Linked DNA regions of Vreelandella piezotolerans. The protein of the gene in region 4 binds, or shares a complex with, the protein of the main gene of each other region. Links are inferred from orthologs where the notes say so. Each region holds a gene or a part of one and is shown on either strand. Other genes may lie near its edges. The genes, in order: GYM47_RS10400, dnaX, dinB and dnaN.

Region 1 (4,174 bases), 2.3 Mb from region 4 along the record:
AGGTGGCTATGCCTATTGGCAGCAGCGCCTTGCGGCACCCATTGTCGTTGAGGAACCCACGCTTTACCAAGTGCCTGCGGGTGCTGGATTTCATCAAGTCGTACGTGACCTGGCTTCTCAAGGCGTATTGAAAGACGTCTGGGCGTATCAACTGCTGGCTCGTATCGACCCAGAGCAGGTGCCGCAACTGCGGGTGGGAGAGTATCGGCTGATGCCCGGGATGAGCGGACTGGATGTCATTGCGTTATTGGGCAGCAATAACGTGGTGACATACTCGTTGACCGTACCGGAAGGTTGGACGTTTCGCCAGATGCGCACGTTGCTCGATACGGCCCCCAAGCTCGAGCATCGCACGACTGGCATGAGTGACGAAGCGATCATGACGCTTTTGGGGCGTGAGGGAGCTCATCCAGAAGGTTGGTTCTTTCCCGATACCTATCGCTACCATTTGGGCATGAGCGATGTGGATATCTTGCGTCAGTCCCTGCAGCGGATGGAGCGTATTTTGGAAGAGGTCTGGGCAGAGCGGGATGAGGATCTCACTATCGAGTCTCCTTACGAAGCACTCATCATGGCCTCGTTAATCGAACGCGAAACCGGAGCGCCGGAAGAGCGTCGGGAAATTGCCGGCGTTTTCAAGCGGCGTATGGAGCGCGGCATGCGTCTTCAAACGGACCCTACGGTCATTTATGGAATGGGCGAGCGCTACGAAGGGCGGATTACCCGTGCCGACCTGAGGGAAGCGACTCCCTACAACACGTACGTGATCGATGGTATGCCGCCGACACCCATCGCCATGCCAGGGCGTGCCTCGTTGGAAGCTGCGGTGAATCCGCAACCTGGTGAAACACTCTACTTTGTGTCGCGGGGAGATGGCACCCACCATTTTTCACGTACCCTGCGTGAGCACAATAATGCCGTCAACCGCTATATTCGTAATCGTTAAATCGCTGCCATCGACCAAGATGGCGTATCAATTGAGTAAGGGGCAGCAATGAGTAAGCGTGGGCGCTTCATCACGCTGGAAGGCGGTGAAGGGGTCGGTAAGTCGACCAACGTGGCGTTCGTCGAAGCGTGGCTGACATCGCGTGGAATCGATGTGGTGCGCACGCGGGAACCCGGAGGCACGGCGCGCGCGGAGGCCATTCGCGAGCTGTTGCTAGACCCTGCGCCCAACGAGCCGCTCAGTGTCGATGCGGAGTTGTTGCTCGTCTTTGCCGCCCGTGCACAGCATTTGGCGGAGAAAATTCTGCCAGCCCTGGCGCGCGGCGCCTGGGTGGTCTGTGACCGTTTTACCGATGCGACCTTTGCCTATCAGGGCGGTGGGCGAGGTATCGATACGTACCGAATTGCTCAGCTAGAAGCATTCGTTCAGAAAGGGCTTTCTCCTGATTTGACGCTTTTGCTCGATATGCCGCCTGACGCTGCCAGAGTGCGGCTAGAGGGGCGTTTACGCGATCTCAATACGCAGCGTGACCGGTTCGAGCAAGAGCGTGTCGAATTTTTCATGGACGTTCGCCAGGCTTACCTTGAGAGAGCTGCATCTGCTCCGGAGCGTTTTGCTCTCATTGACGCGGCCCAGCCGCTGCAAGACGTTCAAATGGTGCTGGGTCGTGTGCTGGAAGAGCGGGTTGCGCAATGGCAGTAACCGGCGTCTTGCCCTGGCACCACTCGACCTGGCAGCAGTTGGTGCGTCTGGCCGATAGCGGACGTTTGCCCCATGCGCTGCTGATCAGCGGTGCTCACGGCGTCGGCAAACAGCAGTTAGCGGAGGCGCTGATCGCCAGAGCGTTGTGTGCAGCGCCAAGCGAGCAGGCCTGCGGGCAGTGTCATAGCTGTGCCATGCTGGCGTCAGGCTATCACCCTGACTTGCTGCGGGTGTCGCCGGAGGAGGGGAAGCGTCAAATTCGTATCGACCCTATTCGCGATGTGAATCGGTTCGTGTCGCAAACGGCGCAGCAGGGCGGTTATCGCGTCATTGTCATTTCCCCGGCGGAAGCGATGAACGTTGCCGCGGCCAATGCGCTGTTAAAAAGCTTGGAAGAGCCTGGCGACAAAACGCTCTTTATCCTGCTCTCGGACGTGCCGTCTCGCACGTTGCCGACCATTCGCTCACGCTGTCAGCAGTGGCCACTGGCCAGCGTAGCGTTCGAGGCATGTAAAGGCTGGCTGACGCAGCATCTGGGAGGTGATGAGGCGCACTTTTGGTGGCGTGTCTCCGGTGGTTTACCGCTCTTGGCAGTGGAGCTTGCCGCTCCCGACGAGCGTGCCCTGAGGCATCAAATTCACGACTGTTTCGAGCAGTTAGTGCGCGGGGCAGAGCCGGTATCCGAGGCAGCAAGGTTGGACCGCCAGGCGATCGATGCCATCTTATGGTACGGTATCGCTTGGCTTGAGGACTTGATTCGTCTGGGGCTTTCCGGCGAGCAGAGCGTGTTGCACAATCCTGATTTGGTGCCACTCTACCGACAGGCGGTAAAAAACGGTCGCGTTCAAGACTGGTTCCGGCTGCTGGATTATGCCCGAGAGCAGCGCCGCTTGTTCGCCGTAGGGGCCAACCCAAATCCCCAACTCGTTTTGGAAGCGTGGCTAGTTCGCTGGTCTGCGCTGCTACGCTCCTAACCACTGGTTGTAACGAGGTCGTGATGGCTGCCCAAAAAGCGCTCTCTTTGACGATACCGGATGTACCAACGCTGTTGTCCGCCTACATGCCCTTTTTGGACCGAGGTGGGATTTTCGTACCGACGAAAACACTCTACAGCCTGGGGCAGTCGGTCATGCTGCTGCTGACCCTGCCAGGGGAGAGTGAGCGTCTTTCGGTGACAGGACAGGTGATTTGGATATCTCCCGAAGGCGTGAGCGGTCGGCGTATGCCGGGCATCGGCGTTCACTTCAGCCAGCAGGATTACTCCGTTCGCGACCGTATCGAGACGCTGTTGGCGGGCCAGCTCGATAAAGCGCCCCCTTCATTTACGCTTTAATTCAGCGATTTTTCTATACACTCAAAGAGCCCTGCATGTTTGTCGACTCTCACTGCCATCTCGATCGTTTATCGGAACATACCCACGGTGGCGACGTAGCAGCCACCCTGGCCGCTGCGCGTCAAGCGAACGTTAGCCAGTTTCTCGCGATTTCGACGACGCTGGAGGAGCTGCCTGGGCTGGCCGCCATTGCCAGAGAGCACCCTGACGTTGCGATCTCCGCCGGTCTGCACCCGCTGTATCAGGCGGCGCACGAACCCAGCGTGGACGAGATCGTCGAAGCTGCCGAGCAGTATGGCGCGGTGGCCATTGGCGAGACCGGGCTGGATTATCACTACCAGGAGAGCGTACCGCTAAGCGTCCAGCATGAGCGCTTCAAACGGCACCTAATGGCCGCAAGCGAATTAGAACTACCGGTGATCATCCATACCCGTGAGGCGAAAGACGATACGTTGGCGCTGCTGCGGGAACACAGCAATCCTCAGGTGGGGGGGGTGATTCACTGCTTCACCGAAGATCTGGAGATGGCCCGGGAAGCCGTGCGGCTGGGTTTTTACATTTCGCTTTCCGGTATTATCACCTTCCGTAACGCTGCGTCACTGCGTACGCTGGCACGCCAGCTTCCACTGGATAGGCTGCTCATCGAAACCGACAGCCCCTATTTGGCACCCGTTCCCCATCGCGGAAAGCCCAACGAACCCGCGTGGGTCGTCGAGGTGGCTGAGTGTATTGCCCGTGAACGAGGCATCAGCGTCGATGAAGTTGCGATGCAGACGACGGTGAACTTCTACCATCTTTTCCGGGCTGCCGTGCCCGATGCGCCTGCCCATGTGAAAGAGGCGCTGGCACGATCTGGGCTGGTAGTGTAACGCGCTATCTTTTGGGGAGCATGGCAATGAACATTGATCGGCTACTTCAGCAATCCGGCGGCTCGGCGACCATTCCCCCTGTCGATACTTGGCAGCCCGAGCTCACGGGCGATATCGACATACGCATCCAGGCGGATGGCACTTGGCTGCATGAAGGCAAGCCTTTCGCACGCCCGGCGATTGCCAAGGTGCTTGCCAGTCTTTTGCGGCGGGATGCGGAAGGGTATTGCCTGGTGACCCCCGCTGAGCGCTGGCGCGTCAGCGTCGAGGATCGTCCATTAGTGATCGTCGAGGCCGATTTTCGCGACGACGCCTGGTGGCTGA
Region 2 (4,114 bases), 1.4 Mb from region 4 along the record:
AGGTTTCCAATCCTTCGTGGGAGAAGGTGCGAATCATCACGGCGTCGACCATTTCAGAGAGCACGCGAGCGGTATCTTCGATGGGCTCGCCGCGGCCCAGCTGGGTATCGCGGGGAGAGAGGAAGAGCGCGTGGCCACCAAACTGCGCCATACCCGTCTCGAAAGAGACACGAGTACGCGTGGAGGATTTTTCGAAAATCATTGCCAGCGTGCGGTTGGGCAGCGGTGTATAAACCGGACCGTTGGCTTTCAAATCCGTTTTGATCTTGATGGCACGCTGGATCAAATACGCCAGCTCGTCTGGGGATAAATCCAGTAAAGTAAGGAAATGGCGTGTCGCCATGATGACTGCTCTCCACACAAAAACACCATCCTAGCGATGCGGCAGGGGATGCGCAACGCGAGCAGCATGCGTAGAATGGCGGCCACGCGTTAAGACCGAGTCGTTTGCTCGGGTATTGGCGGCAGCCGCGCCTACCTTACTCTGCCGGTCATGGGGTTAAAGCCAGTGAGCGGATGGCGTAGACTGGCGCGGAACACAACACTCGTTAGGAGCACATCATGAGCACGACTGCCGAAAACATTCAGCGTCAAATCAGCGAAAACCCGATTCTGATCTACATGAAAGGCACACCTCAGTTGCCCCAGTGTGGTTTCTCCGCGCAGACCGTTCAGGCGCTGATGAGCTGCGGTGAGCGCTTTGCCTTCGTCAACGTTCTGGACAATCCGGATATCCGTGCAGAACTTCCCAAAATTGCCAACTGGCCGACATTTCCGCAACTGTGGGTAGAGGGCGAACTGGTTGGCGGTTGCGATATCGTGGTCGAAATGCATCAAAACGGCGAGCTGGAAAAACTCGTCAAAGAAGCCGCCCAGCGCGCTGCAGCCGCCGAAGGTGGTGAAAACGCTTGAGCGTGATGCCACAAGCCGTTTGAAGACCGCCCGGCGGTTGGCGGGCTGCGGTGCAGCCGCTAGAATGGTGCGCAATCACTAAGCGCTTACTCTTAGCAAACGCGGTTCACGATGGGCCGCGTCGCACCGATTGTCAGCCCGCCAAAGGAAGTGTTGCTCAATGAGCTATCAGGTTCTGGCCCGCAAGTGGCGGCCACGTACATTCCACGAGCTCGTGGGCCAGGCCCATGTTCAACGCGCCCTGGTCAATGCTCTTGACCAGGGCCGTTTGCATCATGCCTACCTCTTTACCGGCACGCGAGGCGTCGGCAAAACCACCCTGGCGCGCATCTTGGCAAAGTGCCTCAACTGCACGGCGAATGGGCGCGGCGACGAAGGCATTACCTCGACCCCCTGTGGTCAGTGTGATAGCTGCCAAGCCATCGACGAGGGGCGCTTCGTCGACCTGATCGAAGTCGATGCTGCCTCGCGTACCAAAGTGGAAGACACCCGCGAGCTGCTCGATAATGTCCAGTACGCGCCTACACAAGGGCGCTATAAAGTGTATCTCATCGACGAGGTACATATGCTGTCCACCAGCAGTTTCAACGCGCTGCTGAAAACGCTGGAAGAACCCCCGCCCCACGTCAAGTTTCTGCTGGCGACGACCGACCCGCAGAAACTCCCGGCCACCGTTTTGTCACGTTGTCTGCAGTTTACGCTCAAGCACATGCCGCCTGAGCGTGTCGTCGAGCATTTGACCTACGTGCTGGGGCAAGAGGGCGTCGATTACGACGAGAGCGCGCTGTGGCTGCTGGGCAAAGCCGCCGAAGGCTCCATGCGTGACGCTATGAGTCTGACCGATCAAGCGATTGCGTTCGGCCAAGGCGCCGTTCGGCACGCCGATGTGGCGGCCATGCTGGGTACGCTGGATCATCGCCATGTGCTCGCGCTCGTCGATGCCTTGGCAGATGTGGACGTGCAGAAGCTGTTGGCGGAAGTGGCGCAGTTGGCCGAACAGGGGCCGGATTTTGCCGCCGTGCTAGACGAGCTGACGGCCACTCTTCATCGCTTGGCCGTGGCGCAGATGGTGCCCGATGCTGTGGATAACAGTCACGGTGATCGTGCGCAGATCCAGCAGTTGGCCAGCCGTTTTACCGCCGAAGACATTCAGCTCTACTACCAGATTGGTATTCAGGGACGTGGCGACATGGTGCATGCCCCGGATTTGCGCAGCGCCTTGGAAATGACCTTGTTGCGTATGCTGGCCTTCCGCCCCCAGGGCGTGCCGAAACCGCCGGTAACGCCGTTACCGCTACGCCGCGAGCCCGCCTCCGATACGAGCGCACCCGCCGAGGCATCAACCGAGACCGCTACTTCTGTCGACGGATCTAGCACAAAAAAGCCTGAGCCTGCATCCGTAGTCGCCGGGGACTCGCCCCAAGCGCCTGCTGAGGTGCAGGCTTCAGCGGCTCATGAGGATGATGCGGGCTCGGCCTTGTCTTTGCCGACTGGCGCCGAACGAGACGAGTCGGAGCCCCCGCCCTGGTCGCTTGAAGAAGTGGAACATACGGCTACGCTCGCGCCAGAGCCAGAGCCAGAGCCAGAGCCAGAGCCAGAGCCAGAGCCAGAGCCAGAGCCAGAGCCAGAGCCAGAGCCAGAGCCAGAGCCAGAGCCAGAGCCAGAGCCAGAGCCAGAGCCACATGACGCCTCTTTGGTTGCTGCGACGTCTGAAGTCACACCCGAACCCGTGACCGAGCTTGGTCGTTGGGACCATAAGACGTGGTTAGCCCATTTTGACGCGTTGGGTTTGGGAGGCTTGACGCGCAATTTGGCGGCACATTGCCAGTTGGAGAGCGATGATGGGCAGACCGTGATACTGCGGCTCGACCCCAGTCAGTCGGCCATGCAAGCCGATGTGCACAATGGACGAATCGAGCGTGCGCTCAAGGCGTTGGGGTTGACAAGAAAGCTTCAGTTCAGCGTCGCCGAGCTAGACACGGCGCTGGAAACGCCTCGCCAGCAAGAAGAACGCCTGCTGCAGGAGCGCCACGCACAGGCAGTTGATCTATTGCATCACGACCCCAATATCCAGAAGCTACAGCAGGCGTTTGGGGCTACGCTCATTGAGTCGTCCGTCAAACCGACGCCAGCGGCACGCTCTTAATGGCCACCGGCTATCTTTATCCGTTTCAATGATTGAGGAGAACACCGCATGTTCAAAGGCGGAATGGGCAACATCATGAAGCAAGCCCAAGAAATGCAGGAAAAAATGCAGCGTGTACAGGAAGAAGTCGCTCAGGCGGAGGTACATGGTGAGGCAGGCGCTGGGATGGTCAAAATCACCATGAACGGCCGTCACGATGTCATCGATGTGACGATTGACCCTAGCGTGCTGGAAGAAGACAAGGAGCTTCTGGAAGATTTACTGGCCGCCGCAGTGAACGATGCCGTTCGCAAAGTAGAAGCCAACTCTAAAGCGAAGATGGAAGAAGCAACGGCCGGCCTGAATTTACCGCCTGGCTTTAAGATGCCCTTCTAAACCATGCGTTTTTCTCCGCTTGTCGAGCAATTGATGGACGCCTTTCGCGTGCTGCCCGGCGTTGGGCCGAAAACGGCTCAACGTATGGCCATGCATCTCTTGGAGCGTGAGCGCCCGGGGGGTAAGCGTTTGGCCGCCGTGATCCAGCAAGCGATCGATGAGGTCGGTTATTGCCAGCGCTGTCGAACGCTGACTGAAGCCGAGATATGTGCGCTGTGTGAGAGTCCGCGCAGAGACGATGCGCTACTTTGTGTTGTCGAGTCCCCTGCTGATCAGCTAGCGATCGAAGAGGCCGGTGGCTTTCAAGGGCGCTATTTCGTGCTACATGGCCATCTCTCGCCGCTCGACGGTATTGGGCCAGACGCTATTGGGCTCGATGTGCTCGAGAGTATCGTGGCCGAGGGCAGCGTTCGTGAAGTGGTGTTGGCTACCAACCCCACGGTAGAAGGTGAAGCGACCGCCCACTTCATTGCGTCTCAGTTAGCACATTACGGCGTCGCTTTCTCGCGTCTTGCTTACGGGGTGCCCATGGGCGGTGAGCTGGAGTATGTCGATGGTGGCACACTGAGTCGCGCCTTTAACGGTCGCCAGCCTTTCGCTAGCGACGAATACTGACAAGAAACGCAAGCGCTGATGCGGTTGTGCCAACCCGGAAAACTGCTTTGTCCTCTTCAAGCTCTT
Region 3 (4,150 bases), 750 kb from region 4 along the record:
TTACGGCCCCTGCGCGTTTATGGAGCAGTTCGACCCGCAGAAGGTGTATAGCTCCATTGACCAGGGCGGGCGCTACGCCTTCGACAATCAGCCTGGCATTGCCCAATGGAACCTGGCTCGTTTTGCCGAAACCCTGCTTCCGCTGATGCGCGTTGAGGGCGATGCTGCGGTAGAGCAAGCCACCGAGGTGCTACGCGGCTTTACCGCTCGTTTTGGCGCCGAGCAGCGCCGCCTGCATGCCGACAAGCTGGGCCTTGCCCCGGAAAGCGATCGCGCCGTGGCGCTGATGGAAGCGCTAGAGATCCAGATGCATCAAGGCCGCATGGACATGACCGCGACGTTCGACGCGTTGACGCACTATGCTCAAGTCTTGAGCGCGGACACGTCAGCCCACTCCCAAAAAGAGGCGCTGCTGGCGCTGACCACGCAGCCCGCTGGCCTGACCGCTTGGCTGGCCGACTGGGAAAACGCCCAGCAAGCCAGCCAGCAGAGTGAGCGCCTGGAGGTCATGCGTCGCGCCAACCCGGTGGTGATTCCCCGCAATCACCGCATTCAAGAGGTCATCGATGCGGCGGTAGAAGGCGATTTCGCGCCTTTCCACACGCTGCTCGCGGCGGTCACGCAGCCCTTTGATGAATCCGAAGAAGCGCGCCGCTTGGCCGCTCCGGCCACGGAAAGCGAGCAGGTGTTGCGCACCTTTTGTGGTACGTGATTTAGACCAGCGAGTATGGGCGGAAAACCCGTAGCGGGGGTCTTTCGCCAGGGATGGCGAAAGTAGCGTCCAGGGAGGGATTCACAGCGCCCCCGCCTAGGGTTTTGCTGCTCATCAGCGCTGTAGCACACCCTGTGATAAACTGTGCTTTTTTACAGGTAAGGGCGGAGGCAAGGTCGGCCTGTGCGCAAAATCATCCACTGCGACTGTGACTGCTTCTATGCGGCGGTCGAGATGCGCGATAACCCCGCGTTGACCGATATCCCCATTGCCATTGGCGGCAGTGTGGAGCAGCGCGGGGTGGTTGCCACCTGCAACTACCCGGCGCGTAAGTTCGGTATTCACTCCGCCATGCCCATGGCCCAGGCGCTCAAACGTTGCCCCCATCTCACGGTGATTCGGGGCGATATGGCGAAGTACAAAGATGTTGCCCGCCAGGTGTTTGCCATCTACCGCGATGTGACCGAGCTGATCGAGCCGCTGTCGCTGGATGAAGCCTTTCTGGATGTCTCGGAGGTCACGCTGTACCACGGCAGCGCTACCCGCATGGCCGAAGCCATTCGTCAGCGGGTGAGGCAAGAAGTGGGTATTACCGTTTCGGCGGGCGTGGCACCCAACAAGTTTCTCGCCAAGATCGCCAGCGACTGGCGCAAGCCCGATGGTCTCTTTGTCATCACGCCTAACGATATCGACGCCTTCGTGCAGCAGCTGCCGGTGAAAAAGATCCACGGCGTGGGGCCGCGGACCGCTGAAAAACTCGCCGAGCTGGGCATTCAGACCGGCGCGGATCTGCGCGCCCGGCCGTTGACCGAGCTGGTGGAACGCTTTGGCCGCTTTGGTCATCGGCTACACGAACTTAGCCACGGGCGCGATGAGCGCCCGGTCAAAACCCACCGCGAGCGCAAGTCGATCAGCACCGAGCAAACCTACTCCCAGGATTTACCCACCCTAGACGCCTGCCGCCAGCAGCTCCCCGAGCTGATCAGCGATTTAGAGCGCCGTTACGCTCGCCTAGACCCGGCCCCCGCCGTGCGCGGGGTGATGGTGAAAGTAAAGTTCAACGACTTCACCCAAACCACTGTCGAACACGCCGACCCCGCACCTAACCTGGAGCAGTTTGAGACACTGCTCAACGTGGGCTGGGCGAGGGGCGCACGCCCCGTGCGCCTGCTGGGCGTCGGCTACCGCTTGGCGGAAGAAACCGCTGCCCAGCAGCTCTCGCTGTTTTAATTAGCCGGTTAATCCTTGGATGGATTGACGAGGTTCGGTGCCCGCGTTAAAACAGACGTATGATAGATAGCGCCCCTTCCCGTTAGCCGACCCGCGAGCCTGCCATGCCTGCCGATGCCACCCAACGCCCCCGCTTAGTGTTTGCCCATGCCAATGGCTTTCCCGGCTTGAGCTACCGCAGCCTGTTAGACCCACTGGCAGAATCGTTCGATGTCCACCCGCTGGACCGCCTGGGCCACCACCCGGATTATCCAGTGAACCATAACTGGAGCAACCTGGTGGATGAATTGCTCAGCTACCTGCCCGAGACCGACGCGCCACTGCTGGGCGTGGGGCACTCGTTGGGCGGCACGCTGATGGCCATGGCTGCCGACAAGCAGCCGGAGCGTTTTCGCGGTGTGATCATGCTCGACCCGCCGCTGATGCTGGGGCCGGATGCCTGGGCGATGAAAGCGGCCAAGCGCTTTGGATTGATGGATCGCATCACGCCGGCGGGTAAAACCAAAGGGCGTCGCAGCGTGTGGCCCAGTCGCGAGGCGATGGCGACCTCGCTGCGTCGCCGTGGTCTCTTCCGTCGCTTTACCCCCGAGGCACTCAACGACTACATTGAAGCAGGCACGCGACTACTGGACGACGGCAGCGCTGAGCTGACCTTCGACCCCAACATCGAGCTGGAGATTTTCCGCCACTTGCCGGATCACCTCTCCAAATTACCGCAGCGCGTGGGTGTGCCCATTCAACTGGTGGCGGGGCAGCAGTCGCACTTGATGACGCCGGGGCGGCTCAAGCGTATCGCTCGTCGCGGGCTGCCGGTCAGCACGGTGCCGGGGACACACATGTTCCCCATGGAGCATCCAGATGAGACGCGTACGGCCATACTGGCCGCGTGGCAGCAGTTTCGAACTGCGCCATAGAAACGATCGAGGAGGCGATATGTACCTTTCTGTACAGCTGAGCTACTACCCGCTGGCCGATGATTTCAAGCCAGTCGTCAAAGAGGTGGTCCAACGATTGGAGGCTACCGGACTGGAGGTTCACCCCAACCGAATGAGCACCCAGGTATTTGGCGAGTTCGATGAGGTGATGGCGGCACTGAGTGACGTGATGAAGTGGTCGTTCGAGACCCACGGAAAAGCCGTGTTTACCGCCAATTTCCTGGAAGGCGACCGGCGGCCACGGTAAATGATGCCGTCGGGGAGGGCTTCCTAGCCGTTTCCGCCTGCTTCGAAGGGCGTATTGCTGATGAAGCGGTTTCGCCAATCAGCACGCCACTGCGGCATGCTGATAAAGAAGTGCTGCATCTGCTTATCGAAGCGCACCCAAACGATGGCCTCTAAATAGCGGCTATTCTCGGATGTCGTCGAAAAGTCGATATGCTGCGTGTCGAAAAGGGGCGTGCGATAAACGTTCGCGGGCGCTGCCCGCTCGATGACACGCAGGTAAGCGACGCCTCCCAAGGGGGCGAGTAGTCCTGAGACTCTCACCGATTCGATCAGGTAATCGCCCATCGGGCTGACCACCGAGACGCTCGCGGGCGCATGAAGGGTGCGATAAAGACTCACGCACAGCGTGAGTGCGATGAGCAAGGCCATGCCAACCGCAGTGCCTGCGACGCGCTTCATGTCATCGCTCCGTCGTTGAGTAGTCGAGTCATCGCTCCTTACCGAGGCTCACGTAACGCTGCGCTCAGCACTTCGCACGCAGCGTTACGTTTGATCACTTAGGCAAATGACGAGTATTACTCACTTTTAGCACTCGTGCAGTTGGTTATTTCACCGGCTAGCTGTTCCAGTAATGCAGAGTACAGTCCCGCATCCAGCGTCAAGCCTACGCCGAGTGGATCCATCACGCCCAAGTACGCCGACGTATCCCCAAACACGTTGTTGACCATCTGCGGGTTGAACTGCGGTTCGCTGAAGACACACTGAATGTTCTCTTCGTTGACGAGCGTCTGTAACGCCTCGATGCGTGCCGGGCTGGGTGCAGACGCGTCGCCGATGGAAATGGCCCCCGCAGCATGAACGTTAAAGGCCTCTTCGAAGTACTGGTACGCATCGTGGAATACGATGAAGCGGGTGTCCGTGCTGTCGGCCAAGCGCTCCTGGAGGCGCTGTTCGAGGGCGGTCAGTGCTTCTTGACCCTGCTCGGCGTTATCGCGGTAGATCGCCGCGTTATCCGGATCGAGTTCGCTTAGCTGCTCGGCGATGG
Region 4 (4,203 bases):
CGTTTCGCCAGAATATCGTAGTGGAATTCGATGTTGGCAAACGTCGCCGGAGACGGGCGAAAATGCACGCGGGTACCGCTTTTTTCCGTTTTGCCTACGACGCCTAGCGGCGCTTGCGGCACGCCGTGATGATAAATTTGCTCAAACACCTCCCCTTGGCGCCAAATCGTCAGGCGCAGCTCTTCGGAGAGTGCGTTCACCACCGATACACCCACACCGTGCAAGCCGCCCGATACTTTATAAGAGTTATCGTCGAACTTGCCACCCGCGTGGAGCACCGTCATGATGACTTCCGCCGCAGAGACACCCTCGCCCTCGTGTAGCTCGGTCGGAATCCCTCGACCATTATCGCTTACGGTTACCGATTCATCCGGGTGGATCACCACACGAATTTCGCTACAGTGGCCGGCCAGGGCTTCATCGATGGAGTTATCCACCAGCTCGAAAACCATGTGGTGCAGCCCGGTGCCGTCGTCGGTGTCACCGATATACATGCCTGGACGCTTACGTACTGCGTCTAGCCCTTTGAGCACCTTGATGCTTGATGAATCGTAAGCCTGCTCGCTCATTGACCACTCCGTCGTGAAGTCTGTCTCGTTCCGTGTCGTCTACCCATCTGGCTGACATTGGCTAAGCCCTTGCGTGGAGTGTTTCACGTGAAACAACTCCACGGCTGTAGAAGGCTGCCAGACGTCGCTCAGCGCGGTGGGTTCGACGCTGGTAATAAATGCTTGGCACTGCATCTCTTCGAGTAACGTGCAGAACTGGCGGCGGTTATGCTCATCTAGCTCTGCCGGTAAATCGTCAATCAAATAGATACAGTGCCGCTGTGCGGTACTTTCCAGAAGCCTACCTTGAGCAAGCTTCAATGCACTCACCACGAGCTTCTGCTGGCCTCTGGAAAGCACCTCAATGGCAGGCTGTTTATTCAGCCGGATGCGCAAATCCGCACGCTGAGGGCCTTGCTGGGTAAAGCCCATCTGCTGGTCCGTGTTACGGCTATCGTGCAGCACTTCTGCCAACGAGCGCTGTCTATCCCAACCGCGCGCATAGCGCAACGTTAAACCCGGTAGCGGCAATAGTGTCTTCAGGGTCTCATTGAATACGGGAAGAAATTCGTTAAACCATGCTTGGCGAAGCGCATCCATTTGTTCGCCCCAGAGTGCTAACTCTTGCTCCCAAACCGCTATTTCATTGGGCACTATTCTACCACGCCTGAGAAGCGCATTCCGATGTTTCACCGCACGCCGGGTCCGACGCCAAGCATCCAGAAAGTGGTGTTTCACGTGAAACACTCCCCAATCCAAAAACTCGCGACGGCCGGCGGGTGAACCTTCCAGCAAACGAAACGCATCCGGGTTGATGAGCTGTAGCGGCATGGCTTCGACGAGCTCGGCTAACCTTACGCCTTTCTCTCCCCTCAGACGTAGCTCCAGCTCACGCTGAGCACGCATACGCCTGACACCAAGCGTCACCTCAGGATCCCCCGCTAAACGTCCATATAGCGTCATATAAGGGGCGTCCATTTGAATAGCATTCTTGAGCTGACGCGTGCGAAAAGAGCGTCCCATGCCGAGGATGTGAATCCCCTCTAGCAAGCTAGTCTTTCCGCTACCGTTCACGCCATGGATCACGTTGATGCGCGATGAGGGATGAAGCGTGACTGGCGCTAAATTGCGCAGTCCCTGAAAAGTGAGTTGTGTCACGCTCATCCGTCAATGCACCTTGTAAGACCGTTCCAATCGCCAGACGTGCCCTATGCGAAAACGGCGCTTCTGCAACCAGAAGCGCCGTTCTTCATCCCATTCCTTGCGTTATAAGCGCATCGGCATCACGACGTAAAGCGCATCGCCGCCGCCCGGCTCTTCCAGCAGTGCGCTGCTATTGGGGTCGGCTAACGTCATCTGTACGCGGTCTTCATCCAATACGGAAAGCACGTCTACCAGATAACCCACGTTGAAACCGACCTCCATGGCGCTGCCATTGTATTCGACGGCGACATTCTCCTCGGCCTCTTCCTGTTCAGGGTTGTTCGCCATGACTTTGAGGTTGCCCTCCTCCAAATAGAGGCGCACCCCGCGATACTTTTCGTTGGAGAGAATGGCGGTACGTGACAGCACTTGACGAAGCTCGGCACGCTCGGCGATGAGCACTTTATCGCCGTTACGCGGCACCACGCGTTCGTAGTCCGGAAACTTGCCGTCGATCAGCTTCGACGTAAACGTGAAGTCACCCGTGTGGGCACGCACATGGGTCGAACCAAGCGTCAGGCTAACCGGCTCGTCGCTGTCATCCAGAAGACGGGACAGCTCCAAGATACCTTTGCGAGGCACGATGAGTTTTTGGGCTTGGCTCACCGCGACCTCGATAGGACGCGAGCACATCGCCAATCGGTGTCCGTCAGTAGCGACCGTGCGTAGCAGATTGCTCTGAATCTCTAACAGCATACCGTTGAGGTAATAGCGTACGTCCTGCTGAGCCATGGCGAAGGAAGTGGATTCGATCAGATGCTTGAGCGTGCCACGGGGAACGCTAAGCTCCTGACTTCCATCGGCATCTTCGATATTAGGAAACTCTGCCACAGGTAGTGTAGAAAGTGTAAAGCGCGAACGACCACTACGTAATACGGCGCGTCCCTCTTCGACGGCTAATTGAATGTCGGACTGTTCGGGCAGCGACTTACAAATATCCATCAGCTTTCTAGCCGGTACGGTTGCCGCCCCTGCTTGGTCCACTTGGCTGGCCACCGTGCGGCCTACCAGCTCGACTTCCAAGTCGGTGCCGGTCAGCGCGACCTGGTCACCTTCCACTTGAATCAAGACGTTAGAGAGCACAGGCAGCGTTTGGCGCCGTTCCACTACGCCCGCCACCAGAGTCAGCGGGCGAAGCAGCGCCTCTCGGGAAATGGTAAATTTCATCGAAACTCCGGTTTTCTATCCTGAAAGGCCTGCCGCTTGGCAGGCGTAAACGAAAAAAGGTTAACTTGTTAGCAGGCGAAGAAGATTTTTGTAATCCTCGCGAATATCCGCATTCTCTTCTTGCAGCGCTTTTACTTTTCGGCAGGCATGCAGCACGGTGGTGTGATCACGGCCACCAAACGCATCGCCAATTTCCGGCAAGCTATGATTGGTGAGCTCTTTTGCCAGTGCCATCGCCACCTGCCGGGGGCGCGCCACCGAGCGCGAGCGTCGCTTGGAAAGCAGATCCGCCACTTTGATTTTGTAATATTCAGCCACCGTGCGCTGAATATTATCCACCCCGACCTGCTTGTCCTGCAGCGCCAAAAGATCTTTCAACGATTCACGGATGAACTCTTGGGTGATGGTCTTGCCCATGAAATGTGAATCAGCAATGACTTTCTTAAGCGCACCTTCCAATTCACGCACATTAGAACGAATCTTTTGGGCGATAAAGAAAGCCGCATCGTGGGGCAGGTCCACCTTGGCCTGATCGGCTTTCTTCATCAGAATCGCCACGCGCGTCTCGAGCTCTGGCGGTTCGATGGCGACGGTGAGACCCCAGCCAAAGCGCGACTTCAGCCGCTCTTCGACACCACTGATCTCTTTTGGATAGCGATCAGAGGTCAAGATCATCTGCTGACCGCCCTCTAGCAAGGCATTGAACGTATGGAAGAACTCTTCTTGGGAGCGCTCTTTACCGGCAAAGAACTGAATGTCATCGATCAGGAGGGCATCGACACTGCGGTAGAAACGTTTGAAATCGTTGATCGCATTGAGCTGCAGCGCCTTCACCATGTCAGCCACGAAGCGCTCAGAGTGAAGATAAACCACGCGGGCATTTTCCCGACGACCTGCCAACGCATTGCCTACGGCATGCATCAAGTGGGTTTTACCCAAGCCCACGCCACCGTATAAGAACAGTGGATTATAAGCACCGCCAGGATTTTCAGACACTTGGCGAGACGCCGCACGTGCCAACTGGTTAGATTTACCTTCCACAAAGGTATCGAACGTGAAATTAGGGTTTAGGCCGCTATTGTGTTTCAAGCTGCCTTCTACCTGCACCTGACGCTCGTTGCCACGACGATGAGAGGCACTCTCTTCACGCAGCTGATCGATTTCACGCTCGTCGGCAATATCACCCCGGGGCGGGGTATGTACGGCGGGCGACGTCGGCTGAGCCGGGGCGGCTGACACCGGATTACCCAGATCGCGAGGCTGGGGAGCTGGAGCAGCGGTCCGG

Evidence for each region.
Region 1: the proteins of dnaN (region 4) and GYM47_RS10400 are in contact, whole or in part, in a cryo-EM structure (PDB 8GIZ), measured with the Escherichia coli proteins. The link is inferred for Vreelandella piezotolerans from one-to-one orthologs.
Region 2: the proteins of dnaN (region 4) and dnaX are in contact, whole or in part, in a cryo-EM structure (PDB 8GIZ), measured with the Escherichia coli proteins. The link is inferred for Vreelandella piezotolerans from one-to-one orthologs.
Region 3: the proteins of dnaN (region 4) and dinB are in contact, whole or in part, in a solved structure (PDB 1OK7), measured with the Escherichia coli proteins. The link is inferred for Vreelandella piezotolerans from one-to-one orthologs.

The regions. Positions count from the first base shown.
Region 1 is NZ_CP048602.1:2,258,503-2,262,676, reverse strand. The notes cover bases 689-3,630. They hold GYM47_RS10400 (DNA polymerase III subunit delta'), read left to right. Parts: upstream 689-1,638; coding sequence 1,639-2,622; downstream 2,623-3,630. Other genes in these bases: GYM47_RS10390 (TatD family hydrolase), read left to right, coding at 3,017-3,630; GYM47_RS10395 (PilZ domain-containing protein), read left to right, coding at 2,646-2,981; tmk (dTMP kinase), read left to right, coding at 995-1,648; mltG (endolytic transglycosylase MltG), read left to right, coding at 689-946. In the rest of the region: more of mltG, read left to right, coding at 1-688; more of GYM47_RS10390, read left to right, coding at 3,631-3,850; GYM47_RS10385 (DUF1285 domain-containing protein), read left to right, coding at 3,877-4,174. UniProt on the Escherichia coli protein: Part of the beta sliding clamp loading complex, which hydrolyzes ATP to load the beta clamp onto primed DNA to form the DNA replication pre-initiation complex.
Region 2 is NZ_CP048602.1:1,364,168-1,368,281, forward strand. The notes cover bases 684-3,565. They hold dnaX (DNA polymerase III subunit gamma/tau), read left to right. Parts: upstream 684-1,072; coding sequence 1,073-3,058; downstream 3,059-3,565. Other genes in these bases: grxD (Grx4 family monothiol glutaredoxin), read left to right, coding at 684-912; GYM47_RS06320 (YbaB/EbfC family nucleoid-associated protein), read left to right, coding at 3,107-3,433; recR (recombination mediator RecR), read left to right, coding at 3,437-3,565. Outside these bases: argF (ornithine carbamoyltransferase), read right to left, coding at 1-343; more of grxD, read left to right, coding at 562-683; more of recR, read left to right, coding at 3,566-4,048; rnd (ribonuclease D), read left to right, coding at 4,096-4,114. UniProt on the Escherichia coli protein: Part of the beta sliding clamp loading complex, which hydrolyzes ATP to load the beta clamp onto primed DNA to form the DNA replication pre-initiation complex.
Region 3 is NZ_CP048602.1:748,825-752,974, forward strand. The notes cover bases 1-2,918. They hold dinB (DNA polymerase IV), read left to right. Parts: upstream 1-895; coding sequence 896-1,942; downstream 1,943-2,918. Other genes in these bases: GYM47_RS03475 (protein adenylyltransferase SelO), read left to right, coding at 1-712; GYM47_RS03485 (alpha/beta fold hydrolase), read left to right, coding at 2,047-2,856; GYM47_RS03490 (YkoF family thiamine/hydroxymethylpyrimidine-binding protein), read left to right, coding at 2,876-2,918. Outside these bases: more of GYM47_RS03490, read left to right, coding at 2,919-3,124; GYM47_RS03495 (hypothetical protein), read right to left, coding at 3,148-3,564; GYM47_RS03500 (zinc ABC transporter substrate-binding protein), read right to left, coding at 3,681-4,150. UniProt on the Escherichia coli protein: Poorly processive, error-prone DNA polymerase involved in translesion repair and untargeted mutagenesis. Copies undamaged DNA at stalled replication forks, which arise in vivo from mismatched or misaligned primer ends.
Region 4 is NZ_CP048602.1:246-4,448, reverse strand. The notes cover bases 867-3,837. They hold dnaN (DNA polymerase III subunit beta), read right to left. Parts: upstream 2,919-3,837; coding sequence 1,815-2,918; downstream 867-1,814. Other genes in these bases: dnaA (chromosomal replication initiator protein DnaA), read right to left, coding at 2,979-3,837; recF (DNA replication/repair protein RecF), read right to left, coding at 867-1,712. In the rest of the region: gyrB (DNA topoisomerase (ATP-hydrolyzing) subunit B), read right to left, coding at 1-569; more of recF, read right to left, coding at 609-866; more of dnaA, read right to left, coding at 3,838-4,203. UniProt on the Escherichia coli protein: Confers DNA tethering and processivity to DNA polymerases and other proteins. Acts as a clamp, forming a ring around DNA (a reaction catalyzed by the clamp-loading complex) which diffuses in an ATP-independent manner freely and bidirectionally along dsDNA.